2 regions of the Halalkalibacter lacteus genome follow, and region 2 is predicted to be linked to the other one. Evidence: predicted binding sites of a transcription regulator. Region 2 holds the regulator's gene; the other holds the start of a gene.
The links. The regulator Rex, encoded in region 2, represses fermentation and respiration genes when NADH is low (regulators of the CRP and FNR family bind a similar motif). The targets are predictions, from matches to a motif close to TTGTGAAATATTTCACAA.
Positions count from the first base shown of each region.

Region 1: the regulator Rex is predicted to act here: its motif matches at 2,728-2,745, upstream of SAZ04_RS13825 (hemerythrin domain-containing protein).

Region 1 is NZ_JAWRVL010000018.1:28,593-44,278, reverse strand. It holds gene SAZ04_RS13845 (YesL family protein) at 1-67, shown strand, start outside; gene SAZ04_RS13840 (GntR family transcriptional regulator) at 450-1,133, shown strand; partial or broken gene SAZ04_RS23485 (glucuronate isomerase) at 1,216-1,411, shown strand; gene uxuA (mannonate dehydratase) at 1,416-2,522, shown strand; gene SAZ04_RS13825 (hemerythrin domain-containing protein) at 2,810-3,367, shown strand; gene SAZ04_RS13820 (YwiC-like family protein) at 3,584-4,300, opposite strand; gene SAZ04_RS13815 (class I SAM-dependent methyltransferase) at 4,642-5,427, shown strand; gene SAZ04_RS13810 (MATE family efflux transporter) at 5,593-6,984, opposite strand; gene SAZ04_RS13805 (sugar ABC transporter substrate-binding protein) at 7,557-8,831, shown strand; gene SAZ04_RS13800 (carbohydrate ABC transporter permease) at 9,023-10,354, shown strand; gene SAZ04_RS13795 (sugar ABC transporter permease) at 10,361-11,206, shown strand; gene SAZ04_RS13790 (LacI family DNA-binding transcriptional regulator) at 11,499-12,515, shown strand; gene SAZ04_RS13785 (glycoside hydrolase family 13 protein) at 12,594-14,228, shown strand; gene SAZ04_RS13780 (glycoside hydrolase family 13 protein) at 14,574-15,686, shown strand, end outside.
Region 2 is NZ_JAWRVL010000022.1:15,198-30,883, reverse strand. It holds gene SAZ04_RS15480 (MDR family MFS transporter) at 1-259, opposite strand, end outside; gene SAZ04_RS15475 (DoxX family protein) at 512-874, opposite strand; gene tatC (twin-arginine translocase subunit TatC) at 1,126-1,878, opposite strand; gene SAZ04_RS15465 (twin-arginine translocase TatA/TatE family subunit) at 1,896-2,078, opposite strand; gene SAZ04_RS15460 (redox-sensing transcriptional repressor Rex) at 2,198-2,833, opposite strand; gene SAZ04_RS15455 (ABC transporter ATP-binding protein) at 3,172-5,106, shown strand; gene SAZ04_RS15450 (ComEC/Rec2 family competence protein) at 5,238-6,122, opposite strand; gene SAZ04_RS15445 (hypothetical protein) at 6,249-6,395, opposite strand; gene SAZ04_RS15440 (hypothetical protein) at 6,448-6,708, opposite strand; gene SAZ04_RS15435 (glycerophosphodiester phosphodiesterase) at 6,705-6,926, opposite strand; gene SAZ04_RS15430 (carbohydrate ABC transporter permease) at 6,956-7,780, opposite strand; gene SAZ04_RS15425 (carbohydrate ABC transporter permease) at 7,796-8,665, opposite strand; gene SAZ04_RS15420 (ABC transporter ATP-binding protein) at 8,670-9,746, opposite strand; gene SAZ04_RS15415 (ABC transporter substrate-binding protein) at 9,913-11,226, opposite strand; gene SAZ04_RS15410 (hypothetical protein) at 11,255-11,563, opposite strand; gene SAZ04_RS15405 (hypothetical protein) at 11,900-14,086, opposite strand; gene tsaD (tRNA (adenosine(37)-N6)-threonylcarbamoyltransferase complex transferase subunit TsaD) at 14,377-15,393, opposite strand; gene rimI (ribosomal protein S18-alanine N-acetyltransferase) at 15,386-15,686, opposite strand, start outside.

The DNA of each region.
Region 1 (15,686 bases), on a different contig from region 2:
CTTTGCTTTTAAACGACTAGGAACGAGAAAACAAAACTCTCAAGAATTAAAAGAAACTGCGCAGTAAATTGTAAAGGGTTCCAGCTTATGCTGGCACCTTTTTCTTTGGGCAATTCGTTGCTACTTTCTTCATTGGATCTGTGAACGAAAGTGATTTAGTCAAAAATGGTGGGTATCTAGGTTAATTTTACATTTATAACATTTAAATATTTACAATCATACTACCATACTAGTATGATTAATATATTGGATGGAAGCGTATCTATCACAAGGGTAATTATTTAGAAGTTAAAAAAAAGAGTGAGGTAAATGTTAGAATAGTTAACGGATGCAGCGGTTTTAACCGAACCATTATCAATTAAAGTTAAAAAGGTACACGTACCCAAACCAGCCGCAGATGAGGCATTAATAAAAGTGTATTGCATTCGGGAATAAGGAGGTAGAACAACGTGATTTTGGAATTTGGTGAGAGAAATTCGTTCTCTTCAACACGCGATTATGTCTACCATGTATTAAGAGAGAGCATTATTTCATTGAAACTTGAACCGGGTATAAATATCTCGGAAAAAGATATCTCAGAGAAGCTTCAAGTAAGTCGCACTCCTGTTAGAGAAGCCTTCGTGAAATTAGTGCAGGATGAACTATTAGAAGTCTTCCCACAAAGGGGATCATTTGTAGCGCTTATTGACCTTGATCATGTTGAGGAAGCCAGATTCATTCGTGAACATTTAGAATTAGCAGCGATCGGATTAGCATGTGAAATGTTTTCTCCTAAACATATGCAAAAATTAGAGTTTAATTTATATATGCAAAAGCGATGTGTCGAAGTAAAGGATTATAAGAAATTCTTTGAACTTGATGAAGAGTTTCATGAAACGATTTCTGAAGGCTGTGGCAAGAAACGGATTTGGACCATTATTCAGCAAATGAATGTTCATTTAAACCGGGTCCGTATGCTGAGCTTAACTGAAAATCATAATTGGAAAATTATCTTATCACAACATGAAGACATGATCGAAGCGATAAAAGAGCAAGATTCTAGAAAAGCAGAAACGATTATTCATGATCATCTAACACTTGTAAACAACGATCAAGGTAAACTGAAAGTAGCTTATCCTAATTATTTTAAATAAAAACACCAAATGACCAGTTACCACTGGTTGTTTATATATAAGATAATGAAAGCGTTATCTTTTAAAAGAACTAAGTTTAAAAAATAATGTAGGTGTATTATCAAACTTTGTTTGAATGGTAACCGATTCTATAAGTCCCCTGTCCTATACGAGACATGAGTATTTCAGGAGAATACCGAGCTAATTTTGAGCGACTTGGGAAAATTGTAAAAGACATACGTTACACAAATTTAGAGAGCTATTTAGCTTTTGAATTTAATAGAAAAAAGGAGTTTTAAGCAGATGAGAATGGTATTTCGTTGGTTTGGAGAAGGAAATGATTTAATTCCTTTAGAACATGTGAAACAAATTCCTGGAGTGGAAGGGATTGTATGGGCTCTTCATGATATTCCAGTAGGGGAAGAATGGTCCCAAGATCGCATCAAGGAAGTAAAGGAACATGCGGATCGTAATCGTCTCAACATTGATGTAGTTGAAAGTATAAATATTCATGAGGATATTAAGCTAGGTCTACCAACTAGAGAGCAATATATTGAAAACTATAAAAAAACAATTGAAAGATTGGCTCAAGTTGGGGTTAAAGTGATTTGTTATAACTTTATGCCAGTATTTGATTGGACACGGACAGATCTATTTAAAGAACTTGAGGATGGATCGACAGCTTTATTTTTCGAAAATGCAAAGATTACTGATATAGATCCTATGGAACTAGTAAAGGAAATCGCTGAAAATTCTATCCTTTTGATGCCAGGTTGGGAACCTGAGAGGCTGAAATATTTATCAAAGCTATTTAAACAATATCAAGGTGTTACAGAAGAAGACCTATGGAACAACTTACAATACTTTTTAGAGAAAATCATTCCAGTAGCAGAGGAAAACAACATTAAAATGGCGATTCATCCAGATGATCCTCCATTTTCTGTTTTCGGTTTGCCTAGAATCATCATTAATAAAGAGAACCTCCAGCGTTTTTTAAAGCTTGTTGATCGTCCTGCTAATGGTTTAACTCTTTGTAGCGGGTCATTAGGAGCTAATCCAAATAATAATGTTGCTGATATGGTACGAGAATTTGCTGATCGTATTCATTTTGCTCATATTCGTAATGTGAGAACTTATGAAAATGGCGATTTCATTGAAACATCTCATCGCTCTGCTGATGGAACAGTTGATATATTGGACATTATGAAAGCTTATCATGATGTCGGATTTACTGGATATGCAAGGCCTGATCACGGTCGTCATATTTGGGGAGAAAAATGTAGACCAGGATACGGCCTATACGACCGTGGACTTGGGATCATGTACTTATGGGGAATATGGGATTCACTTGAAAGATTGAGTGAACCCGATTTTGTTATCGCATCTAGAATCAGACAGTTCCCTCCGTAGCAAAAATCAATCCGGTACTCCTTTAACAACTGACTAGTTTTTGGGGGAATTATTCAAGATATCACCGGTTTTCTTTTTCAATTAAATGCTGATACCATGTTCATACTTCTTTGGTTTTTCATACAAGTGAACTTTAGCTGATTTTCAATTAGGCAATGATGATATGTATCACAAAAAAGGTGGCCATCTTTTGAACATTCGTTTTTTGTGATCTGAATCACCTATTTACAGTTCCGTTTTTGCTACTCTTAAAGAAACCAACTTATTAATTTCTTGGAGGGATAGACTTGGAAAATCAACAATTGCATTGCGGGATGATAGGGAATGAAACAAGTGAACTTTGTTCACCACTGAAGCAGCTCAAATCTGAACACGGACCATTACGAAAGCAAATGGAAGAGCTTTATGAATATGCAGGTTCCATAGGAATAGGAAAAAGCAGGGTAACGACTGAATGGAAGACGCAGTTATTAGAGTTGCGAGAAAAAGTCATTCAATTTACAAATCATTTGGAGCCACATTCAGAAATGGAAGAGGGCATTTTGTTTCCGCTTATGGCTAACTATATCGGGCGTGACATTGGACCGATTGCGGTAATGGAATATGAACATGACCAGGCTAAAAGCAATTTAAATACATTCTTAGATATGACATCTACAGTAAAGGACAATTTAACTCGTCTAGAAGCAGAAAAAATAGCTGTTTTTGTATCTAATGCCTATTTGATCTTATCGGAGCACTTCATGAAAGAGGAAACAGTGTTATTCCCATTAGCAGAACAAACATTATCGACAGAGGAGAAAGAAGAACTTCGAGAGAGAATTGAAAAAAGTCGTAGATTGTGATCCATTGCCGCCTACTTTTTGAACACGCTATTATATAGTAGAAAGGAATCGATGTAATCTTGATTATGCAGTCACAGGGGATTATTTAGACGGTGAACCGTACTGTAACTACATTCCAAAACGTGAACGGGAAAGAGCCAACCAATAAAAAAGGTAGTTGCCAAAGGGTCTGACTCCGGCTGTACGCTAGGAGTCAGACCCTTTGGTGTTATCTGATTAAATCATGACTACAAGACTAATAATGAAAAACACAACTCCATTGATAATTTCAATGATCCCAATCTTCATTGGTTTCATTTGCTTTTTCCGAGACGTAAACCAGTCTTTTAGCACTCCTGGTAAATACGCAAACAAGAGCAAAGGGACTCCTAGTATCCAAGGAATCACTAAAAGAAGCACGTGATAAATGTGGGATGATCTCTTGAAACGTAAATTCTTTCGTTCGCGGATCAGTGATTTTACATAAAACGCACTACCCATAAAATATACTGTTATGAATAGCAGTAGGAACATAGCTTCATATTTGAGACTTCCTACACCAATGATATAAGTTGCAACGCCTCCTAATGCAAAAGTAATAATTCCACTTAAATTGTTCCATAGGCTCCGCTCGTTCAGTTTTTTAATAAAAAAGATATTTATTCCGAGTAAAGGCAAGAGAAATGCCCCAACCACAAATAAAAAGGGATACATCCAAAGCACAGGCACTAAAAAGATAATGGCGACAACCGAATAGTTAACAAGCCAAGGCATCATGTCTGCTTTTACGTTTCGGTTTCGTATGATGTTTAACAATGGAGTAGATGACAAAAAGAGAAAAAACCAACCAATCAAAAATGGAATATGAAATATAGTAGGCTCTGATAGAAACACTCCAAGCAAATAAGGTAAGAAAAACATCATCCATGTTCCATGTTCTTTTGGTAAAACCATTTTATGTTCCTCCAGACTGTAATTTAGTGTGGTGTAATTAAAACGATATGGTTATAGTCATTTCTGAGCATAGACATTCTCCTTTTCTATAATGAATACTATGACTATAAAAGATTTGATAAATCCTTACTGTTAAAAGTGTCACATTCACCACTTTGTCTATCTTTTTTGAAAAAGGTTAATGATTTTTATCAAGAACAACCGCGATACGTAAATGCTATTGAACACAAGGTGAATTGATTACTATTTAGAACCTTTTATCTGAAACGAAGTAAAACTAAATTCGCGTACTGTATAATGTAAAAAAATCGCTTTCTCATGACTAAAAGGATGTGATGATAATGAAGGAACGAGACACGAAAGCTAATGTGAAAGCCCAGTTTGGAAAGAATGCCAGTAACTATGTGACGAGTAAGACGCACGCAAAAGGGAATGATTTACGAAAATTAGTGGAAGTAGCAAACGTGAAAGGGGATGAATACGTCCTGGATATCGCAACAGGAGGAGGGCATGTAGCAAATGCGCTAGCACCTTTAGTTAGGGATGTTGTGGCACTCGACTTGACTACTGAGATTCTAGAGGCGGCTAAGAGTTTTATTGAATCGAATGGAAATTCAAATGTTGAATTTGTCCAAGGAGATGCGGAACAGCTTTCGTTTGATGATGAAAGTTTTGACATTATTACATGTCGGATTGCTGCTCATCACTTTCCTAATATCTCTGCTTTTGTCCGTGAAGCATTTCGAGTCATCAAAGCTGAAGGAACGCTATTATTAATAGATAATGTTGCACCAGAAAGAGATGACTTCGATCAATTTTATAATAAAATTGAAAAAGATCGAGATCATAGTCATCACCGGGCATGGAAAAAATCAGAGTGGTATCAAAAGTTAGAAGTGACTGGTTTTGAAATCGAGGAGTCTTACCGGTTTCAAAAGCATTTTCAGTTTAATACTTGGTGCCAAATGATGAATCTAGCTGAAGAAAAGAAAACCTATTTATCAAATGATATGATGCAATCAACGAAAGAGCATCAAGCTAAATTTAGAATTCAAGTAAGAGATGGGAAGGTTGACTCATTTATGGGTGAGGCGATTTTGATTAAAGCAACAAAACCTAGCTTATAACAAGACAACTCGAAAAAAAGCTAACTCAAAGGTATAACGAGTTAGCTTTTTGAATTTTATAAACCTTGTACGCTTTTCAAACCGATAACTCCTGTTGCATGTTAAAGATGATTTACTTTATCCTGTGAGAAAAAGACCATTTAGGACCCAAAATAGGGTACTACCCTATTTTCCTCCTTCTTTTCGGACAAAAGACATCTGTTGCCATTTCCGTCCTCGCCAACGCCAAAGCATTAGCAGGCCCCTGAGCCATTCATCCAAAATAAAGGCAATCCAAATCCCGATTAATCCTAAGCCGAAATAGATTCCTAGAGTATAAGAAATAGTAACGGCAACTCCCCACATTGAGAGAATCCCCATATAAACTGGAAAACGTACATCACCCGCAGCTCGCAAGGAATTGATGACAACAAGGTTAAAAGCTCTACCAGGCTCTAATATAATTGTAAGTAATAATAAAATGCTTCCGAGTGTAATAATGTCTTCGTTCGAAGTGAAAATAGAGAACAACGGTCGGCCTAATAAATAGAAAATAATAGCCATAAGAGTTGAGACGATGATCGCTATTTTTAAACTTCGTAAGCAACGTTTATAGGCTTCTGTTAGTTTATTTGCTCCAACCTGATGGCCAATTAATATTTGTGTACCTTGTCCAATTGCGATCGAAAAGAGCAAGATAAACATCATAATATTTTGAGCATACACTTTTGTTGTTAGTGCCTCTGTGCCCATCGTTGCAATAAAATACGTAATCACCAATTGAGACCCATTATAGGAAAGGTGTTCACCGGCTGTTGGAATTCCAATTTTTAATAATGATTTCACTTCGTACTTTGGAAATGTCCGTAAAAAAGAAAAAGGGAGATTTCCATTTACTCGCTTATAAAGCAGATAGAGTAGAACAATAACCCCGATTGAACGACTTATAACAGTCGCAATTGCAACCCCTGTTACTCCAAGAACTGGGAAGCCTAATGCTCCAAAAATTAATAAATAATTTCCAAATATATTAAGGATATTCATTCCAACCGTGACGTACATCGCATCTTTTGTAAAACCATGACTTCGAATAATGGCTCCGATTGTCATAATTACTGCTTGAACAAATGAGAAACCACCGACAATTCGCAAATAAACAACTGCACTGTCCATGAGTTCAGGAGGTAGATTCATCATTCGTAAAAAAGTTTCGCTAAAAAAGAAAAGAACAATACTTAACAACAGTCCAATGACTACATTAGCAATTAGTGAAACGACGGAAAATTGACTTGCCTTCGTTTCCTCATTTGCACCTAAATATTGCGCAATCAGAATACTCGTACCGGTTGCTATAAAGCCAAACATAACAATAATGACGACAATGATTTGATTGGCAACCCCAACAGCAGCTACAGCATCATCTGAATATTGACTAAGCATTAACGTATCTGCATTTCCCATTACCATATGAAGCATGATTTCAATAAAAATTGGCCATGTAATCGCAAAAAGAGTTAAATTGCGTTTTGTTTGTTTATTCGTTTGTATAACGCTCACTCCTTTTTTAGTGAGTATCAAAGTCCTCCAAAGAGGAGGAGTGATAGTCATTCTTTATGTTTCGTATCGTAATAATGAATTGAATGCGCTTTAAAAATGGAGTATGTATGTTGATATAGGCAATTACGAAATTAAACATACTAACAATTTAAAGCAATGTCAATCGTTTGCACATATAGAGAAATTTAGAGGTTGAAGGTGTGAGGAAATATCAAAATTCAACATTTTTTTTAAAAAAGTATTGTCAAGAATAGTTATGGGCCTTATAATGATGGTAACCAAGTGCAACCGTTTTCACCGAGGTGGAAATGATGAGGTTTTTTTTATACACCTCCATGCAAACGATTGCTCAAATCGGCGCCGATTTCATCTGGATACCTTTAATGACTTTGTGCAAGAACTTTTTCGGCTTTTAAAAAAGATGCAATAAGTTACTCGTTTTGGTAATGATAAGCAACGAAGGCTAAATCAAACAAACTTTTTAGGGGAATTCCATATTAAAAGCTTGTATTTTACTAAGGGGGTGAATGAGAATAACTGTTTACAGCAATTGATCTATTCATTACTTTAAATCACAAGGGGGAACAGATATTATGTTCAAAAAAACAAAGTTAGTAACATTATCATTATCGTTGTCATTAGCACTTGCAGCATGTGGCGGAGCGGATGAAGCACCAGAAGAAACTGGAGTTGGTGAAGGAGCAGTAGATTTCGAGATCGTTCCTGAAGAAGGCGCAGAATTATTATTGTGGAGTGACGGTGACGAACAGCTTAAATGGGCTGAATTGATGGCTGAGAAATTCGAAGAGGAATATGGTATTCCAGTACAAGTAGAGGAAGTAAACCAAGAAGATGCGCCAGAGCGTTTAGCGACAGATGGTCCTCAAGGATTAGCAGGTGATGTATTTGCTTCTACACATGACCGTATTGGCCGTGCGATCTCTGCCGGATTGGTTCTTGAAAACTTCTGGCCAGAACAATATGAAGAAGAGTTTATGGAAGCGGCTATTACTGCTACATCATTTGATGGAGAACTTTACGGATACCCATCTGGTATCGAAACGTATGCTCTATACTACAACACTGATTTAGTAGAGGAAGCGCCTGAGACAATGGACGAATTGTTTGAAGTAGCGAACGAAGTAACAGAAGGTAATCAGTATGGGTTTATGATGGAGCCTGAGAACCTTTACTTTACGTATGCATTCCTTGGTGGATATGGTGGGTATGTTTTCGGTGATGATGGTACAAATCCCAATGATATTGGTCTAAATAATGAAGGTTCTGTCCAAGGCGCAGAAGTATTGGTCCGAATTCGTGATGAGATTCTTCCTGGTATGGCTAATGAAGATATCACCTATGATGTTAGAACGGCACTATTTGAAGGAGGAGACTTAGCATTTGATATTAACGGTCCGTGGGCTGTCCGTGGATATGAAGATGCAGGAGTAAACTTCAATGTTGCGCCACTGCCATTACTTGACAATGGTGAAAACCCAACTAGTTTCTCAGGTACCCGTGGCTTCTATGTAAACGCATATACGGACTATCCAGATGCAGCTTCATTATTAGCTCAATTTATTACGAACGAAGAAAACTTGTTAGAGTCATATCAAATCACTGGTGCTTTGCCTCCGCGCTTAGCGTTAGTCGATCATGAAGATATTCAAAGCAATGAAATTGCAGTTGGTTTCTTGGAACAAGCAACACATGCTCATCCAATGCCAAACATTCCAGAAATGCCTCTTGTTTGGGATCCAATGGCAGCGGCATTTACAGAAATTTGGAATCGTGATGTTGATATTCAAGAAGCGTTAGATCGAGCAGTGAACACGATCGAAAAGGCAATTCAAGAGCAACAGCAATAAGGGATTACGTTTTAAAGAGCAGGGTGTTATTTACTCAATGAATGATCTTCTATAAAAATATAGAAAAATTAATGGAGCAGTGAGTGTGGTCTATAGGAAAATCCCCCTAAACCACCTCACTGATTATCCATTGTACATGAAGTCATGTGCTGAATATGAAGCTTACTATTCCAGTTGAAGGGGGAATATTTGTGTCAACAAATCTAGAATCTCAAGCGTCACATAAAGATAAAAGCCATAGCAAAATAGCTGCTTTGCTGTCTGTTCTCTTTATGGGACTTGGACAAATTTATAACAAGCAATATTGGAAGGGTATTAGTTGGGCCTTGTTTGAGCTCATCATTTTAATTTTCTTTATTAAACCAATTATGAGTGGTTTACATGGGCTAATTACACTCGGTGAAACGCCTCAAGTAAGACAAAGAGGGCGTATCGTTGATCCCGGTGACCATTCGATCTTATTAATGGCTGAAGGGCTTATGTTACTGATCGTTTTGATAGCGATCGTAGGTCTTTATTATTTAAGTGTTCGTGATGCTTACCTTGTTGGAAAGATGCGTGAGCAAGGGCAAAGAATTATGAACTTCAAAGAATCGGTTCGTAATATCTGGGATAACGGGTATGCCTATATCTTGATCACACCTACCGCTATTTGTATGATCTTGTTAACGGTATTTCCACTTGTTTTTACTGCATTGATTGCTTTTACGAACTTTTCTTCCCCGAACTATTTGCCGCCAAGGGCGTTAGTTGATTGGGTTGGAATTGAGCAATTTGTTCGTTTGTTCACGATGGAATCCTGGAGAGGGACATTCCTTGGTGTTTTCTCGTGGACGGTTATCTGGGCGATATCATCTACACTGATCGTTGTGTTTGCCGGACTTTTTGTCGCCGTTGTGTTATCACAAAAAGTCGTGAAATATACAAAGTTTTGGAGAAATATTTACATTATCCCTTGGGCTGTGCCTGGGTTTGTCAGTATTCTTATTTTTCGAAATATGTACAATGGTCAATTTGGAGTTATTAATGATATGTTACGTTCGGTTGGATTGAATCCAATCCCGTGGTTATCAGACCCAACATGGGCGAAAGTAGCCGTACTAATGACAAACCTATGGTTAGGTTTTCCGTTTTGGATGGCCTTATTTACTGCAGTACTGACGACCATTAGTAAAGAATTATATGAAGCGGCTGAAGTAGATGGAGCAACAATTGTTCAACAGTTCCGCAACATCACATTCCCGATTGTTATGGTAGCTGCCGTTCCATTAATGGTCTTTACCTTCGCATTTAACTTTAACCAGTTAACATTTATTTATTTAATGACAGAAGGTGGACCGATGAACGCTAATTACAACTACGCAGGTCATACGGACATTTTATTATCATGGATATTCAAAATGACATTAGATAATGGACAATATGCCATTGCTTCTGCTGTTGCCTTAGTGGTCTTTCTTCTCATTGCAGGATTTGCGTATTTCAATTTACGAAATACAAAATCGATGAAAGGGGAGGCGTAATAGAACATGATTAGTCCTAAAGGAAAAAGAGCAATAAACTTCTTTATTGTATATAGTATTTTGGTTGCGTTAGTAATCATTTGTTTGTTCCCTGTTTATTTTATATTTATTGGGTCAGTTAACCCTGGGTCATCTTTGCATTCATCGCAAATATTTCCAAGCCCTGCTGATTGGAATTGGGGACATTATAAGGCCTTATTTGCAGAACATGATTATTTAACATGGTATAAAAACACGATGTTCATTGCTATATCAAATATGCTCATTTCGACGACATTCGGAGTTTTCTCTGGGTACGCTTTTTCGAAATTTAGGTTTGCAGGGAAGAAGCAAGGTTTGATGGCGATCATCATTTTACAAATGTTCCCAACGATTATGGGGATGATTGCGATCTATACGTTACTTGGAGCATTCGGTCTTTTGGATACTCATCTTGGCTATATTTTAGTATTAGCTGCCGGGAGTGTGGCCTTTAACACATGGATTGTCAAAGGATTCTTTGATGGAATTCCAAATAGTTTAATGGAAGCTGCTCGTATCGATGGAGCATCTAATACAGACATTTTTGTTAAAGTCATGCTTCCGCTAGCTACGCCAATTATTGCATTTGTTGCGTTTAATAGTTTCATTGGAGCGAGTATGGACTTTATTATGGCGGAAGTTATATTACGATCTAGTAGTAACTGGACGTTGGCACAAGGCTTGTTTACATTAGTATCAGGACAAGCAAATAACAACTTCACCGTATTCGCAGCCGGAGCCGTTCTCATTTCAGTCCCACTAATGGTGTTGTTCTTTGTATTCCAACGCTTTATAGTAGAAGGACTAACGGCTGGTGCTGAAAAAGGGTAACTGTTAGCAAAGTAGGTGGTTCTCTTGTTTAAAAAGTTTAAAGTACTTTCTATTATTTTATTAGTACTTGCCATTGGCTTGTTTTTATACTCTGCCTTGTTACTATGGATCGTAACAACATCATAAGATTCAGCCTTTGAGCGAGGATAAAATCAAGGGTCTGATCCCCTAAAAACTAGTCGGGGTCAGACCCTTCTCAGTTATTTATAGAAACTAAAACATATATTGATTGTCTAAAGTGTGTGTAAGAGCTAAAATAAAGAGAAACAAAAGAGGCAGGAGGTGGATACCGATGGCGGTCACCATAAAAGATGTCGCTAAACGGGCCAACGTAGCACCGTCGACGGTATCTCGAGTTATTGCAAATAGCTCTCGTATTAGTGAAAAAACGAAAGAACGTGTCAGGGAAGCGATGAAGGAATTAGGCTACCATCCAAATTTCAATGCTAGAAGTCTAGCAAATAAAAGTACGAGTACGTTAGGAATTGTCATGCCTAACTCAGCTAAAATTGCCTTTCAAAACCCGTTCTTCCCGGAAGTTATTCGTGGGATTAGTGCAAAGGCTTATCAAGAGGGATACGGACTTTATTTAACAACTGGACAAACGGAAGATGAAATTCTTGAAGAAGTTAAGCAAATGGTATATGGAGGACGGGTAGATGGAGTAGTACTTCTCTATTCAAGAGTTAAAGATAAGATCATGCCATTTTTAATTGAACAAGATTTTCCGTTTGCACTAATTGGTAGACCATATAATATGGATGAAGATCAAGTTACGTATGTTAATAATGATAATTATAAAGCAGCGAAAACAGTAACAGAGTATTTGATGTTGTTAGGTCACGAGCGAATCGGGTTTATTGGCGGGAATCTAGATTATGTCGTAACGGTTGACCATATGAAAGGGTATGAGCAAGCATTAAACAACGCCCATATACCAATTCGACAAGATTACGTTGTTCACCATGAGGAAGTAAAAGAAGGTGGACAAGATGCAGTCATTGAGCTGATGTCGATTGAAGATCGTCCTACGGCTCTTATTGTTGCTGATGATATTATGACATTTGGAGTGTTACGAATGCTGGCGGATATGAATGTAAAAGTTCCGCAAGATATTTCGATTGTCAGTTTTAATAATGTAATGATATCAGAACTATCGTCACCGACCATGACAACCGTCGATATTCATATATATGATTTAGGCTTTGAAGCGACGAAATGTCTAATTAATAAAATTGCTGATCCTGATTTTGGTGAAAAAAAGGTAATTGTTCCTCATAGGCTAATTAAGAGGGAATCATGCAAATAGTGGAGGAGCTTATTTAGGCTCCTTTTTCAGTTGTTTTTACAAGAGAATCTAAGACTACGGGTAAGAAGGGGGAATCAAATAATGAAGACATGGTGGAAAGAAGCAGTTGTATATCAAGTTTATTGGCGGAGTTTCTTTGATACAAACGGAGATGGTTATGGTGATTTAGAAGGGGTTATTGAGAAGCTTGATTACATAGATGAGCTTGGCGTTGATGTTATTTGGTTAAATCCATGCTACGAATCTCCTGATTTTGATAACGGTTATGATATTTCAGATTACAATAGCGTTATGGAAAAAGCAGGAAATTTGGAAACGTGGGAACGCCTTTTAAATGAAGTTCATAAACGAGGCATGAAGCTGATTATGGACCTCGTTGTGAATCATACGTCAAATCAGCACCCTTGGTTTTTGGAATCAAGCTCTTCTAAGGAAAACCCGAAACGTGATTACTATATTTGGAAGGACCCTAAAAATGGAAAAGAGCCAAATAACTGGCGCTCTTATTTCGCTCCGTCTGTTTGGGAGTATGATGAAAAAACTAGTCAGTACTATATGCATTCTTTTGCTGTTGAGCAGCCTGATTTAAACTGGGAGAACGAAGAAGTTCGGCAAGAAATTTATAAAATGATGCGTTTTTGGCTTGATAAGGGCATAGATGGATTTCGTTTAGATGTCATTAATTTACTTGCCAAATTAGAAGGATTTCCAAGTGTAGAAAATCCAAACGATATCAATTATCTAGGTAACAATCCTGGTATTCATGAATACTTACATGAGATGAACCGTGAAGTCCTGCAGCACTATGACATTATGACGGTTGGTGAGATCCCGTTTGTCACACCAGAAGATGGTTTGCTTTATGTTGGGGAAGATCGCCAAGAGCTCCATACATTGTTCCATTTTGAGGTCGCTGATGATATGCCTACATGGGATATGACGCGCTTCAAGGAAATCCAAACACGCTGGTATGAAGGATTAAAAGGGAAAGGAACAAACTCGCAGTTTATGAACAATCATGATCATACTCGTCAGGTGACTCGCTATGGCAATGACGGAGAATACCGAGTAGAATCAGCAAAATTATTAGCCACAATGATTCATACACTTCCAGGAATTCCGTATGTCTATCAAGGAGAAGAAATCGGTATGACTGGTGTTCATTTTGAATCAATTGATGATTACAATGATATCGCGATGAGAAATAAGTACAAAGAAGAAGTGGATAAAGGGCGGGATCCACAAGAAGTATTTGAAAGCTTATTATTGTTAAGCCGTGACAACTCCCGTACGCCCATTCAGTGGGATGATACAGACCAAGCTGGTTTTACAACGGGAGTTCCTTGGATTAAAGTGAATCCAAACTATAGAGACATTAATGTTAAACAAGCACTGGCTGATCCAGATTCGGTGTTTTATTATTATAAAAAACTGATTTCTATACGGAAAGAAAATCCTGTGATGATCTACGGGGACTATAAGGATCTTTCTGAAAAAGATGAAAGCGTATATGTTTACACGCGTAGTTATGAAGGGATTACTTGGTTAGTTATACTAAATCACTCGGATGAGAAGCATAGTTTTTCATTAGATAAGGAAAATGATGATGCGGGTAAAAAGCTTATTATCGCTAACTATGAAGATGTAACTGGAGAAGAGTCGATTCAAAGAACAGTACTTCGTCCTCATGAAGCGCGAATTTACCAAATATAAGAGTGCTATAAAGGGTTATTTAGGCTCCTTGTATCATGGACATACCAACATTTTTGGAGATGCACTGGAAAATCTAAAACCAACCTTAAAGAGATCCTCGAGGAAGTGGCAATGGCTCCGATCGTTACTTAGGTGCTCCTGAAAAAGGTGAAAACCAACCTTTTTCAGGAGCATCTTTTTTTGGAGGTTTCTCTTTTTAGTTTAGAATTAAATATCTTGGGATAAACTTTGAGGAGTTTAGTTACTTATCGAAGAGGCTTCTTTTTCATAAAACTAATTTAATGCAAACGATTGCATAATGTTAATAATTATGATATCTTAAAAATATACAAGGGGGAAGACAATATGAAAAAAAAATGGTGGAAAGAAGCAGTTGCGTATCAAATTTATCCACGTAGTTTTATGGATTCAAATGGAGATGGAATTGGTGATATTCAAGGAGTGATTTCAAAACTTGATTACTTAAAAGATCTAGGAATCGATGTTATTTGGATTTGTCCGATCTTTAGTTCACCAAATGATGATAACGGTTATGATATAAGTGATTACAAAGGAATCATGGAGGATTTCGGTACGATGGCTGACTTTGATCAGCTACTCGAGGAAGTGCACAATCGAGACATGAAATTAATTTTGGACCTTGTGATTAATCATACATCTGATGAGCATCCTTGGTTTATTGAGTCGCGTTCTTCAAAAGAGAATCCGTATAGAGACTATTATATTTGGCATCCAGGGAAAAAAGGAAAAGAGTCGAACAACTGGGAATCGATCTTTGGTGGTTCGGCTTGGGAATATGATGAGAAAACAAAAGAATATTTCATGCACGTATTCTCGCGCAAACAACCTGATTTAAACTGGGAAAATCCAAAGGTTCGTAACGATTTATACGAAATGGTTAATTGGTGGTTAGATAAAGGAATTGATGGATTCCGTGTTGATGCGATTTCTCACATCAAAAAGGTTGCTGGTTTTCCTGATTTACCGAATCCAAAGAAAAAGAAGTATGTACCATCACTTGACGGTCATATGAATCAAGAGGGGATTCATGTTTTTCTTGAAGAGCTTAAGCGTGAAACGTTTGATAAATATGATGTTATGACTGTTGGTGAAGCCAATGGAGTAAAGGTCCACCAAGCGGAAGAATGGGTTGGAGAAGAAGAAGGTTGTTTCAATATGATTTTCCAATTTGAGCACTTAGACCTTTGGGGGAAAAGTACAAGTGGGGGCTTAGATCTTGCAGCCTTGAAAAAAACGTTTACGAGATGGCAAAAGGGTCTTGATGGGATGGGATGGAACGCATTGTTCCTAGAAAACCATGACCAGCCTCGTTCGGTTTCGACTTGGGGAAACAGTGAGGAATACCGTGACAAATCAGCCAAAGCCTTAGCTACGATGTACTTTCTCATGCAAGGAACACCATTTATTTATCAAGGACAAGAAATAGGCATGACGAAT
Region 2 (15,686 bases):
AAGAAAAAGATCCTAGTAGTGAACCTAGAGTAAAAATAGATAAACCAAGTAAATAAAGCTTCTTTTTCCCAAACCGATCTCCTAAATACCCAGTAACTGGAACCGTCATTCCCATCGTTACCATAAAAATCGTAATGACCCATCCAGTGGCAACAGCATCACTTCCAAAAACGACCATAAGTTGAGGAATTGCCGGGTTTAACATACTATTATTTAAGATCATCGTAAAAGACCCTAATAAAACTGCTACGACAACCATCCATTTCTCTGATATATTCATCTTTTCATTCACACCATTTCGCCTTTCGAAATAATTACTTACCTATTTTATCATGAAAGTTGGCGTAGCAACAGTAACTCCGATAATTGCATCGTTTAAGCATGCCGATCCATTAACCTGCTTTTTGAACACACTCTTATATGAAAAAGATTAAGGAGTTTGACAATCGTGTACAACAAAAAAGAGCCAAACCCAATGCCCCTTTTGAGTCTACCCCTTTTTCTTTGCTATTTAAATGGCTTCTCGTAAATCTCGATTTGCTCCCATCCCTTTTTCATTGTTTCTGTTTTTAAATACTAAATTTTTTACATATGGTAATACCCATCTGTCTCCACCGTATCGTCCAGCATTTGCTCCTGCTGCTAAAATGAACATTGAGATCATTCCCATCCACGGGTTAGAAGAAACAGTTTTAGCAAACATAAATGACATATTCATCACGACTCCAAAGAATGCGGCGGCTGAAGTAAAGACTCCTACGATTAAACCTAATCCAACGAGTACTTCTCCCCATGCTACTATTACACTAAATACATCTGCATTTGGAATAGCTACATTTTCTAAGAATGCTACATAATTCGGATACTTTAACACTTCCCCATTCATTACAGGATTGGCTACAGACCCTTGTAAATATCCTCCTGCATTAAAAGTCTCCCATCACTTTTCCCCAACCTGAAGTTAACCAAGACCACCCTAGATATATGCGTAGGAACAACGATACTCCCGCGACGTATTTGTTTTCTCTGAAAAATTGACCCCTCATTGTAAGTCCTCCTTTTGTATCATTTGTTCAATATTTCACATAGTTTATCTAAAAAAGAGTGAATGCCTATACAAGACACTCACTCCTCCATATTCTGTTCGCGTTCTTTCTCCAACCTTTGTACTTTGCGATATGTGAGGTATGACACCCAGATACTAAATTCATAGAGCAATAATAACGGAAGGGTCACCATTAAATGAGATAAAATCTCTGGTGGTGTAATCAAGCCCGCTATGACAAGCAAAAGAAAATAAGCAAATTTCCGAACTTGCGTTAGTAAACTTGGTGTTAACATTCCTAACCGTGTAAAGAACATTACGACAACAGGCAATTGAAACAAAAGTCCAAATGGGATTGTTACTTGAAAGAGAAATGAGAAATATTCATTAATACCGTACTGTTCAGTAATCCCTAACCGTTCAGATAAGTTGCTCATAAACTGAACAATAAATGGAAAAAGAACGAAGTAAGAAAAAGAAAGACCAACTAAAAGTAAAATAAACGCAAACGGAATATAGGCCAGTGTTGCTTTTTGCTCCTTTTTATGCAAACCCGGACTTACAAACGCCCAAAGCTGAAACAAAATTACTGGAAAGGTAATGATAAGCGCACTTGCAAAAGCAAATGTCATAAAAATCCGAATCGGATCTGTCATTTTAAATGCATTCATCGGCAAATTCTGAGCCGTTGGTGTACTTTGTAAGTATGTGATAAGTGGTGCAGCTAAAAAGAAGCCGGCAATTAGCGCCACGACGAAGAAGACTAAAGTTATAATAATTCTTCGTCTAAGCTCCACAATGTGGTCCATTACCGACATGTCTCTTTGTTCCATTTATAGACCCTTCCTACTTAGGCTTTATCGTTTTCTTTTTTCTTGTTATCATCTTCGTCTGCTAAGCCTTTTGTTGCATTTTTAAATTCACGTAATGTATTTCCAGCCGCTTTTCCTAACTCTGGCAACTTTTTCGGACCAAATATTAGTAAAGCAACGATTGCAATTAACGCAATGCTGCCTGCTCCTAATCCACCCATAGGTAGCACCTCCTTGTCCTAATTTTGATTATAGAGTGTATTCAAATAGATGGCAATGGCTTCTCTCATTGCTTCGAACCTGTATAAACAGGGAAAGGCACTCTATTTATACAGATTTCTTATACAGGATAATGCTTTAAAAAATAAACCAATGCCTGTAATTCAACAGATAAATCGATATGGTGGACCCGTACCGTTTCTGGTACATCTAACCTAGCTGGTGTGAAGTTTAGTATTCCTTGTATGCCTGCATCAATTAATTGATCCGCGATCTTTTGTGCAGGGGCTTGAGGTACAGTTAAAATTGCAACAGTAGCTTCCGGATCGATAACATCTTGCAAGTCTTTTAAATGATGCACAGTGACTCCACCAACTTCATCACCAATCTTGCTTTCATCTACATCGAAGGCCATGACAATTTGCGTACTATTATTTTTTGAGAAATTGTAGTGTAAGAAAGCCGTACCTAAATTTCCGACACCTACAAGAATAACTTTAGTCAATTCATCTTGATCTAATGTTTTACGAAAAAAAGAAAGTAAATAATTCACATTGTAACCATACCCTTTTTTTCCGAGCGCACCAAAATAAGAAAAATCACGCCTAATGGTTGCTGAGTCAACTTTTACTGCCTCACTCAATTCCGTTGAAGATACCCGTTGCTTCCCCGAGGCAGAAAGATTTTCCAAGAATCGATAGTATAGTGGTAAACGCTTTGCTGTAGCCTGTGGAATCTTGGTTTGATCAATTTTCATCCATTGCCTCCTTTACTGCTTTCCTGTAAGACGTATGGTTATTGTACACTATTTCACACAGTTTGTAATCGGTTTAATCCGTTGTTCATGAAGTTGTTGAAAGATAGATTCTACGATACACTAGAGGTAACCAAAAAAGGGCGCTCTTTACCTTTTTTTGGTTACCTCTAAGCAATGAGCGGAGCCGCTGCTAGGTTTTAAGCCTTTAGGAGTGGTCTTCTCCTCAAATCGTGCAGCGTGTGGAGCCATTGCTACATTCATAAATAAAAAGGGCCTCTTTACCTTTTTTGGTTACCTCTATTAGAGATTTAATTATAGTAAATAAGGAATGAAAATCCATGATTGTCTTACAATGTATAAACATCTCAAAATCATTTGGCATTGATCCAATTTTAACAAATATTAAGCTAGATATCCAAACAGGTGAACGTGTTGCACTTGTTGGACGAAATGGTGCTGGAAAATCAACATTGCTTAAAATTATTGCAGGCCATCTTTCTTATGATAGTGGACAAGTAATGATGCCAAAAGGAACAGAACTTGGTTACCTTGCTCAAAACACCGGACTTGAATCCGAATTATCTATTTGGGAAGAAATGCTAACGGTATTTGCGCCACTACGAAAAATGGAAAAACAAATACGAAATATGGAACTGCAAATGTCTGATCCCGATTTACTAGCAGACCAAGCACGTTATGAAAAACTTTTGAAAGAGTACGATCAACTTCAACTTACCTTTAAAGACAAAGGCGGTTATCAGTACGAAGCTGACATTCGCGGGATTCTCTCAGGTATGAACTTCGCAGACTTTGATTACGAAACAAAAATTTCTACTTTAAGTGGCGGTCAGAAAACAAGACTCGCTTTAGCAAAGTTATTATTAACCAAGCCAGATTTGCTTATTCTTGATGAACCGACCAACCACCTTGATATCTCAACGTTAACATGGCTTGAGCAATATTTGATTGGCTATCGTGGTGCTATTCTTATCGTTTCTCACGACCGCTATTTTCTAGATAAAATCGTCACTGAAGTTGTTGAAATTTCAAGAACAAAGTCCACTAAATTCACCGGGAACTACAGTGCTTATCTTGAGGAAAAAGCAAAGCGTTATGAGCTTGAGTTAAAACAATATGAAAAACAACAAGATGAGGTAGCTAAGCTGGAGGATTTTGTCCAACGAAATATTGCGAGAGCCTCAACGACAAAACGAGCGCAAAGTAGACGGAAACAACTCGAGCGAATGACTTTACTCGATCGTCCAGCTGGATCTGAGAAATCAGCCTCCTTCTCCTTTACAATTGAGCGTCAAAGCGGAAATGAAGTTTTGCGCACGACAGACCTTCATGTTGCTTATGGTGAGGAAACAATTTTTCAAAGTTTAGATTTAGCCATCGATCGGGGCGAAAGTGTTGCGTTAATCGGCCCAAATGGAGCAGGCAAGTCGACTCTATTAAAAGCTTTGATGAATGACATTCCTGTCAAAAATGGCACGGTTCGAATTGGGAGCAACGTGACTATTGGGTATTACGATCAAGAACAAGCTAATTTAAAATCTAATAAATTGGTTCTTCATGAACTTTGGGATGATCATTCACTGCTTCCTGAAAAAGAAATCAGAACTGTCCTTGGAAACTTTCTTTTCAGTGGCGATGACGTCTTAAAACCTGTTTCTACCCTAAGTGGCGGAGAAAAAGCACGACTTGCTCTTGCAAAGTTAATGATGAAAAAGGCCAACCTTTTAATTCTCGATGAGCCGACCAACCATTTGGATCTAGATGCGAAAGAAATTCTTGAGAATGCGTTAATCGATTATCCCGGGACATTATTATTTGTCTCACACGATCGTTATTTCTTAAACAGAATTGCCACAAGAATGGCCGAACTTGTTGACGGACAGATCACGAATTATCTTGGTGACTACGATTATTATGTTGAGAAGAAAGATGAGATGGAACAACGAGAATTGTTGAGCCAACAAGAAAAGGGGCAGACAAACGCTTCCTCTTCTGAAGCAAACCAAGCGGATAAACGCTCTTATGAACAAGATAAAGAAGCAAAAAAAGCAGAACGACAACGTCTAAGGAGAATTGAAGAAATCGAAGGTCAAATCGACACACTTGAATCTTCTTTAGTGGAAAAAGAAGAAGACCTTTGTAACCCATCTATCTATTCAGATCACGAAAAGGCGCAAACGCTTCAAGCAGAAATTGACAATGCAAAAACAACGATTGAAACTCTCATGGAAGAATGGGAAAATCTGCAAGAATAGCTATTTTGGGGTCAGACCCCTCTGCACGTCTTCACCGCGTTAAACTGCTGTGGAAATAGCGAGGGGACTGACTTTTTCTGTTTAATAGAACTGTTTTTGAGTGAAAAACAAAAGTGCTAGTGGTAGGCGGGTCAACCCCCACCTACGTCTCTTACATGTATCTCACAGCCATCAGAAGTGATTAGAATGTTTTTATGTTTACTTGTTGCGTATACGTGGCTGCCACTTTTTTTGTAGCGTTCAACAATCTTTTTACTTTGTAGGATATTGGCACTTATGATCGTGTATTGCGGGTTTACAGCGTTAATAAATTGCTTTGATGATGAAGTAGCATCACCATGATGAGGAGCATCTAGCAAATCAACGTTAAGCAGTTCTTTTTTTGCTTCTACTAATGCTTTTTCTTGTTTCTTGTATAGGTCTCCTGTAAATAAAAACGTATTATCTTGATAGGTTACTTTTAAAACAAGCGATAAGTTATTGATATCAGCAGTAGATAAGTCTTCAGCTTTTTCTGCCTTGTTTAAAGCTTCCTTAGAAGGACTAATCACTTCCACCTTAACACCCTCACCCAAAACAAACTGATCTCCTTCCTTCACATATTTATAGTTAATTTTTTTTTGCATAAGCATGTTCTTAAAATCTAAATAGATTTTGGTCGAATGTTGAATATCTGGCATCAACAGTACTCCTATTTCTCGTGAATCTAAAATAGTTAAAAAGCCACCAATATGATCATGATGTGGATGCGTTGAAATTACATAATCGATCTGATCAATTTGTAATTGTTTTAAATACTCGTCCAATTGTGATCCTGTTTTTTCCATCCCAGCATCAATGAGCATCGTTTTTCCGTCCGGGCTCTCTATTAGGATCGCATCTCCTGATTTTTGATCTGCCTCTAAGTAGAAATACCTTATTTCTAACTCCTTTTTTTGCGCAAATCCCTCATTTGGCAAAATAGAAGAAACAACAAGTAGCAATAGGAAAACAAACCATATTTTCTGATTGTTCATAATATCATTCCTCTTTCTAACAAGTCTATTAAAAAACGTGTTAGTAAAGTTTTCTCAAATACATTCATAATTATTTAGGATAACCAATAATAAGCTTGGCTCATCTAGATGGAATTTGTTCCTCTACTACTCGTTATCTTCCTCATTAAGCAAGCATTCAAACAGCTTAGGTTTATTTCTCGCTTTTTCTAATGCCGAAAAGCTAGGACTTAAGATCTCTACTTCCACTTCTTCCTCCAGCATAAACTTATCGTTCGCTAGTACTATGTCCAAAAGGTGCATATTCCCCTTTTTTGGACAACCCTGAAAAATGAGTCAGACCCCTTTATCCTTTTGTTATAGTAGGAAGTGCTACTTTTAGAAATTGTTCTGGATCGTTCGTTGTTATTTGCATATGTTTAGAATACTGACGTAGTTTCTCAATTACTTTAGCATCATCAACCGTCCATGCTCCGACTCGTATGCCTTTCTCAATAAGTGACTGCACTAATTCCTCTGTGATAAAAGCATAGTGCATCGAAATACTGCTTGCACCTGTATGTATCAACTGTTCCAGAACTAAAGTAGGACGGCCCAAAATAATCAAACCAGTTTCTCGTCATACGTAGAATCCTTTACAAGACCAGATCCATTTGTTGTCCGTTCTAAAGAGTGGTCATGGATGACAACGGGAATGCTGTCCTTTGATAAATGAACATCTAGTTCGACTGCGTACATGGGTGGTTCCTGCAGAGCTAATTGAAACGCTGCTAGTGTATTTTCCGGTGCTTTTGATGACCAACCTCGATGGGCAATACATTTCATAGTGATTTCTCTCCTTTATTATATGTTGCTTATTTAACCCCTGTGTAAACAAACGCCCGAATAATTTGACGTTGAGCAAAGAAGAAGGCAACTAAAATGGGAATAACAAGAATCATATTTCCAGCCATCAATATATTCCATGCGACTCCACCTTCGACTTGGCGAATTTTCGTAATCCCAATTGGCAGTGTTCTAGCTGCATCTGACGTCGTCATGACCAAAGGCCAAAAATAATCATTCCAATGAGTAATAAAACTAAAGAGAGCAAACGTGATAAGGACCGGCTTGGCTATTGGAACCATGATTTTCAAGATGATTTTCCATTCACTCGCATCATCAAGCCGTGCTGCTTCAAGTAACTCCTCTGGCACTTGCTTAAATGACTGACGCAATAAAAATATTCCGAAAGCACTCGATGAAAATGGAAGTATTAAGGCCCATAATGTATCAAGCAATCCCCATGCACTCATCTGTAAATAAACCGGTAAAAAGATAAGCTGAGCTGGAATCATTAACGTGATCATTGTAAGACCAAAAAAGAATGAATCACCTTTAAATTTATAACGAGCAAAGGCATAAGCTGCCGGAATAATCGTACACATTTGCAAAAGGAGAATCCCGATCGATACGATTGAACTGTTTATGAAATACGTCAGAAACGGACCTGAATTCCACGCCTTACTGAAATTGTCCCAGTTCAATTGTTCCGGTATCCATTTAGGAGGAAAGATAATCGTTTCCCCTAATGATTTAAACGATGTGGAAATCATCCATACAAAAGGCATCGCAAACATGCATACGAGAATGACAAGCCCAATTAGATTTAACACTTTAAAACTAACATGTCTCTTCATACGTTTTCTCCTTTTTTAACGATAATGAACTCGGCTTGCTAGAAGTTTAAAATAAATGATTGTTAATAAACTAATCACAAGCAAAAGAACGACGCCTGCAGCTGATGCATATCCGATCTTAAAAAAACGGAATCCATTTTCGTAAATGTAATAGACAAATGTATTCGTTGAATTGATCGGTCCACCTTGAGTCATAATAGCAATTGTGTCAAACACTTGAAACGATCCAATCATACTGATGACCGCTAAGAAGAAGAGCGTTGGCGATAGCATTGGCAATGTAATTTTATAAAGTATGCGAAATGGACTGGCTTCATCTAATTGCGCTGCTTCATACATATCTTTTGGGATGCTTTGCAGCCCAGCAATGAAAACAAGTGTATTAAATCCAATCCCTTTCCACACCGCCACTAGAACTAAAGAAAACAAAGCTGTGTCTGGATGCGTTAACCATTCTATTTTCGCTATTCCTACCAATCCCAAAAACCAGTTTAATAGACCATAATCAGAGTCCATTAACCACATCCAAAGCATCGAAATTGAGACGAGTGAAATAATGTGCGGACTAAAAATCGCTCCTTGGATGAAACTGTATAAACCACCTTGCTTGTTAAGCCATAAAGCCAAAAACAATGAAATGGATAACGTAAAAAACACAGTAAGAAACGTATATACTGCAGAATTCCTCATAACCTCTATAAATTCTCGCTCTCCTATTAAGGATATAAAGTTTTCAAAGCCGACAAAATCCATTGTTGGACTGACAAAATTCCAATCAAAAACGCTGAGATAAATCATATAAAAGATCGGATAGATGAAAAACAAACAAAAGATAATAACAGACGGAGCTATCATGGTATAAGGACGAACTTTGATCCACGACATAAATCTAGACCCCCTCTAGTACTAATGGCTTCTTCTTTCCCACTGCCACATCCCTCATACGTTCCCCATTTTTATTGAAGAAATATAGATCATCATATGAAATAGACATATACACTTTATTGGAACGTTCAACAGTTGACAGAAAGCTTTTAACATTACAAGTTCCAACTTTACTATTCACTTGGTAAATAACTTCTGACCCTAACGTTTCTCTTGTAATAATTTCACCAGGAATCACTAAGCGATTATCGCTATCAATGACGGTTGAATGAATGTTTGTATGTTCTGGTCGAAATCCTATGAAACCAGCATTTGTTTGAATATCAGGCAAGAGTGAACAAACACGCTCATAACTAACGACGTTCATTGCTGGAGTTCCAATAAATTCAGCTGTAAACGTGTTGCTAGGATCTTGATAAATATCCATCGGACTATCGACTTGTTTAATTTCTCCTTTGTTCAAAATGATAATCTCATCACCCATTGACATTGCCTCAACTTGATCATGGGTCACATAGACAAACGTCGTACCTAGCCGTTTATGTAATTGAATTAATTCTGTTCTCATTTGACTACGGAGCTTCGCATCTAGGTTCGATAACGGCTCATCTAGAATAAACACTTTTGGTTTTTTCACCATGGCTCGTGCCAAAGCAACACGTTGACGCTGACCTCCAGAAAGGTATTGTGGCTTTTTATTAAAAAACTCTGTTAAACCAACAATTTCTGAAATTTCACTAACAAGCTTTTTTCTTTCTTCCTTCGGTATTTTTTTATTAACTAAACCAAATTCAATATTTTCTTTCACAGTCATCGTTGGATAAAGCGCATAATTTTGAAACACCATAGCGATGTTTCGTTTCCCTGGTGGTACGTCATTGACGCGCTGATCATCAATCCATATATCGCCACTTGTCTGCGTTTCAAGTCCTGCAATCATTCGCAAGGTTGTCGACTTTCCACAACCTGAAGGGCCTACTAAAACAGTAAATGACCCATCTTTTATCGTAACATTTAGATTCTTTACTACTTCTTCATCTTTAAATATTTTCGTCACATTCTGTAAGACAATTTGAGCCATAAATGTGATACCTCTTTTCAGAAAAATTTGTTAGAGATGATCCGTTAAACAAACGTTTATTTAAACCTATTTTTCACACTTACTAAGTAACAGAATCTATTTTGACTAGATCAGGTAGAGAAGAAGGCAAAGTGCCTTCCCCTTCTCTACCTGCACTTTTTCTCCCTTACTTCAATAAATCATTTGCCTTTTCCGCAGCTGCATCTAGTGCTTCCTCAGGCATCACCTCATCATGAATAATCGCTCTCGTAATTTCATCACCAACTATTTTTTCAATTTCTGGATAAGCATCTTCCATTGGACGCGGTCTCGCATACTCTAACTGATCTACTGCAACTTTAAATTGTGGGTGTTCCTCATATAATGCTTGCATTTCATCACTATTTACAGCTGACATTCTACTTGGTAAATACCCTGTATATGTACTTGCATATACGGTTTGCTCCATCGACGTCATCCATTTTATCAATTCCCATGCCGCTTCCTGTTTTTTGGGGTCTAGTCCTGACGTCATGACAAGGTTACATCCTCCTGTAGGTACACCATAAGTTGAATTAGCTGGCATAAACGAAGTAGTAAGTTCAAATCCTTGTTCTTCTCCCATAGCTAACCAGTAAGATAAATCGGCAGTTGAACTAAACGTCATTGCAGAACGTCCATTTGCAAAATCTTGCTTGGCTGTAGCTCCAGCTTCATCACCAGTTGGTATTTTAATAATTCCTTCATTTGCAAGCTCTTTCCAAAACTCAACAGGAGCTACACCAGAAGGAGAATTGAATGCCGCTTCCGTTCCATCATCCGCTAGCATTTGTCCACCACTTTGAGCAATAAAAGCTTCATAAAACCAAATATTAACGGGCATTGTCATTCCAACTCGTTCACCTTCTACTGTTAATGCACTTGCATACTCCTTAAATTCGTCCCAATTTTTCGGACCAGCTGGATCAAGACCCGCATCCTCTAGTAAAGTCTTATTTAAGTAAAGAATAGGTGTACTACGTAGATACGGAAGTGCATATAGCTGATCGTTAACATACGAGTTCCCCATTAAGCCTGGAACAAAATCATTGATGTCTACATCATCTTTTTCAATAAAAGGAGTTAGATTTTCGGTCATTCCTGAATTTGCAAAAATCCCTACAGATGCAATTTCATTTTGTGTCACTTCTGGTGCATTTCCGGCTGCAAATGCTGCTTGCGTTTTGGCATGTAAGTCATCGTAGGAACCTTGATATTCAGCCGTAACATGAATACGATCCTGTGATTCGTTAAACATCTTTACTAGATTTTCATTATTTTCTTGGATTTTATCTCCCCATGCATACCAGTATGTAATATCAATTTTTTCATCGCTTTCTGCCGATGCCTGCCCCGAACTTCCTGCTTGAGTTTCAGATGAAGTTTGATTACTAGATTGATTACAACCAACCATAAGAGTTAGCACAAATAGTGAAACGATCCAAAATATTGTTTTTTTCATTTGAAATTCTCCTTATTATTCGAATTTTTCATTTTTTGCAGCAATTGTCTACGATAATGAAACATTCCACCTCCAAAAATATAAACACAAAGACCCCAATACCCCAATTTAAACGTCCAATTTTCTTGCTTAACGATTGAGTCATGATGAGTATGTCCATTGAAATAAAATCTTGAAATTCTAGAGAAAGACCGTAGTTAGTTAAATCACCTAGTGAAATGTTTGCATCTGCGTCAATTTCTAAAAACCTTCCTAGAAATGTCTCATAAAATGACGTTCTAGCATCATACAAACCTTCAATCGTGTCATCAATCGCTGAATAGGGTAAATCACCCATTAGGACAAGTTCATTTACATACTCCTCTCAAATTCACCTTGTTTTCTTTCTCCTTTATTCTATTGGAGCAATATTAAGCTCTGGTTTTGCTAGGATTAACTATTTGTTAATATGAATAGGGATAAATTTACAAATGTATCGTTATATTACTATTTTTCCGTATAAAAGGGGCGTTTTTCACCCTTTTTGAACAACCTCTACAAACAAAAAAACGCACAGTCCACTAACTGACTGTGCGTTACTCCTGTTCTTCTTTGCTTGCTTTCTCTCAAGGTTCCATTTTATGAATGCATATACGACAAAAATTCAGAGAACTAGGTGAGCTAAACAAGAACGCTAATCCTCAACTGCCTGGCTAGGATTAATCGTTTTTTCAACTGCAAATTCTTTCTCCTCCTTTTTGACAGACAACCAGTAATAATGGGCTGATACAACACAAAACATAGACGTAGCTGCTGCGACAACTCCTGAATCATTCAACAGAAGTAGCGCAAATGATGCAACTACCCCCGTTTGCAAAAAGAGTTGCTTATCGTACTCAATGAGTTGCAAACGTCTACGCCAAAGAATAATCGCTCCTAACAAATAACTTGTCACAAACAATTGTGTCCAATTTGAATGTCGAAAAATCTTCATATTCATTGCCAGTTTTCGTTGAATAGTATCTAAAATATACCGAAGATCACCGTTCAATATTCGTTCAAATGCCATCCCAATATGAGTCTGTTCGCCAGTAAACTGTAGCATATAGAGGAGAAAGAACAACCCAAGCATTGCCAGGCCAAAAAGGAGAATTACAAAACGCCAAGACCACGTTGCAAAAAAAGTTCGATAAAGCAAAAAAGCAAAAGCAAGACCAGCCGATAAGGTAGCACCAGCGTTTGTACCAAGTGTATTTTTACCAAGAATGACAACAACACCTACAAACATTATGATCGTACAGAGAATGGAGATTTTTTTCTGTTGGTTGGATAAGAGCGGACTTAACACCATGATAGCTGATATTAAATATACTCCAGCAAATTCATTTCCAATTCCGTAGTACCTAGCACCAATGATAGGATCATACCCTAAATAGGATCTCTGCATTAGTGGCGTACCAAGTATGACGTCCACAGTAATTAATAGAAATGTCATCACTCCAATCCAGAAGATTGGTCCATCCCCTATTTTTTCCACAACATATCCACATAAAAATGAACTAGCAATAAGCGCCAACACAAAGCCTGTTACACCCATTGTTTTCACCACTGTTGATAAAGCAAGAAACCAAAAAGGTGACCACAGGGCAGAAAGCAAAATGAGCCTAGTCAGATAACGCCAAGTCTGTCTTTTCTTCGTTCCAAACAAGCCATAAAGCGCTGCCCCTATTAACGCTAGAACAAGACAAGAAATGTAAATGGACAGGACACTCGCACGACTTTTGTATATTAACACAATCTCATTTACCTTTTGAAACACAGGTGATTTATCAACATCCCCTACATCCGTTTGCATGATAGAGTTTCCTGTAAATTGATCACTGGATAGGTTATATGTCTCAAGCAACGTTGGAACAACATCGACACTGCTTATGATATACTCCTGTCTTGTTGTACTCGAAGTCAAATACCCTCCCTTTTCTTCCCCCCAATAGAAAATGGGTGCCAATTGTTGCTTTTCTTCATATGCTTGCTTGTGCATCATCGGTGCAATCAGCCACACTTCATCAACTTCATTTTTAGCACGATCGATAAATGAACTGAGACGTAACAACTGCCTAGCTTTCTCTTCGATAAAATGAGAACCCTCCATGTAATACATTTGATCGTATAAACGGTACAAGTCTCCCCACTCTATTACAATAAATCGCTTATTCTTATCCACCTCTGTTGATAATTTGTTGATAAGATAATCAGAATCCATTTCGACCCCATTCGGAGCACCCGGTTTTCTTTTCACAGCTTGGTGTAAATCGCCATTCACATTTCCACTTTGATCCAGAGCAAGAAGAGAACCATAACGAATTTGTTCTTCTATTGTATCACTATGACCGTAAACCTCCCGAACAACTTCAACCTGTTTCAATTTTTCCCCAACATCTCCTACTTGTCCACGATGAGTGCCTTCTTCATTCTTTTTATTCAAACGATGGAAGTCAGGATGTAACAATCCAGTCGTTCTTTTCGTTCCGGTTAGTTGATGAAACCATTCACTTGCTTCCACCCCTTTAATTTTTTCACCTAGTTCATAGCTATTCCAACCTTGTATACCTACAGCCTTTGCACTAGCCGCTATCGTCACCATATTATTCAAATACGAATAAGGACCATCTGGGCGTACATTCATCGCCCCGATAGCTGCTTCTTGCCAAAGCATCGCATTCTCGTCATTGTCGATAAGCCACTCTGCTTCTATAAAAGACATTCCAGGAACTAAGATTACCAGTAATTCTTCCGTGTCATCCTTTGCTAGTGCATTACTATCCACACTTAACGGCAACAACAAGCAAATCACAATTAACAAAATTATCTTTCTCCACATAGCCCTCAACCTTTTTAATCTAATTTTCTGACATATCCACACTATCCACATAGTTACTAACAGGCAAAACCCCTGTTTTTAAAGCTTTTCTTTATTTATTAACATTACCCACAGACTTATCCACATTTAAGTTAATAACAAATTTTTTCGCGTCAATTCTAACCTTTTTCTATTTATCCACATTGTTAACAATGTTGTTGATAAAAATTGTTAACAACTATTTTTGACGAATTACGACAAAAAAACCACCTAATGATAGCATTCGCTCCAATAAGTGGTTTTAAACATATTTACTGTTGTTCTAAGTCAAGTCCAGGGTTTCCGTTCAAATTAAAAGATGCAAACTTATTTCTTTGTAACTTAATACTAGCTGCAGCACCAATCATAGCCGCATTATCTGTACATAACGATAGTGGAGGAATAAGAAGTTCTACACCAGATGACCCGAACTCAACTTCTAACGCATTTCGCAAGCCTTTATTCGCCGCTACTCCACCAGCTAAAAGCAATTGTTTCACCTCATACTGCTCAACTGCTCGTTTTGTTTTTCCAACAAGAACGTCAATGACGCTCGCTTGAAAACTCGCTGCAACATCTTCTATTTTTACTTCCTCATCACGTTGCTTCATATTATGTAGTTTGTTAATAACCGCTGATTTTAATCCACTAAAACTAAAGTCGTATGAATCTACTTCTAACCACGACCTAGGAAATGCAATGGATTCCTGACCTTCTGACGCGAGACGGTCAATATGCGGTCCTCCGGGGTAAGGTAAGCCAAGTGTTCGCGCTACTTTGTCATAAGCCTCACCTACTGCATCATCCCTAGTTTCACCAATAATCTCAAAGTCTCCGTCTTCCTTCATATATACTAATTCCGTATGACCACCGGATACAACAAGTGCTAACAAAGGGAAAGAGAGTTCAGATATTAGTTGATTTGCGTAAATATGTCCTGCAATATGATGAACCCCAATCAGTGGAATATCATGCGCAAAGGCAATCGCTTTTGCTGCATTAACCCCAATCAGTAATGCACCTACTAGACCAGGGCCTTCCGTAACAGCAACAGCACTTAGATCTGCAAATGTAACATTTGCTTCCTCCATTGCTTGTTCAATAATGACCGTAATCTGCTCAACATGATGACGCGAAGCCACTTCTGGCACCACCCCACCAAACCGTTTATGGCTTTCAATTTGCGAAGCGACGATATTACTCAAAATGACCGTTCCGTTTTCAATGATTGCTGCCGATGTCTCATCACAGCTTGTTTCAATCGCTAAAATTAATTCGTTTTCATTCATCTACATTCACCCACATTACTAAAGCGTCTTCTAAATTGTCTGCATAATATTTCTTTCGTATGCCACCTTCAACAAAGCCCATTTTCCGATATAATTTTTGGGCAACTGTATTGGATACCCGTACTTCTAATGAGAGTTTTGACACACCCATTTGCACTAAAAACGCCTTGACATAACGTAGCAAGCGTTCACCATGACCTTGACCTCTAGACCTCGAATGAATGGCAATATTGGTGACTTGAGCCTCATCCATAACAACCCATAACCCGCAATACCCGATTATGTTATCTTCT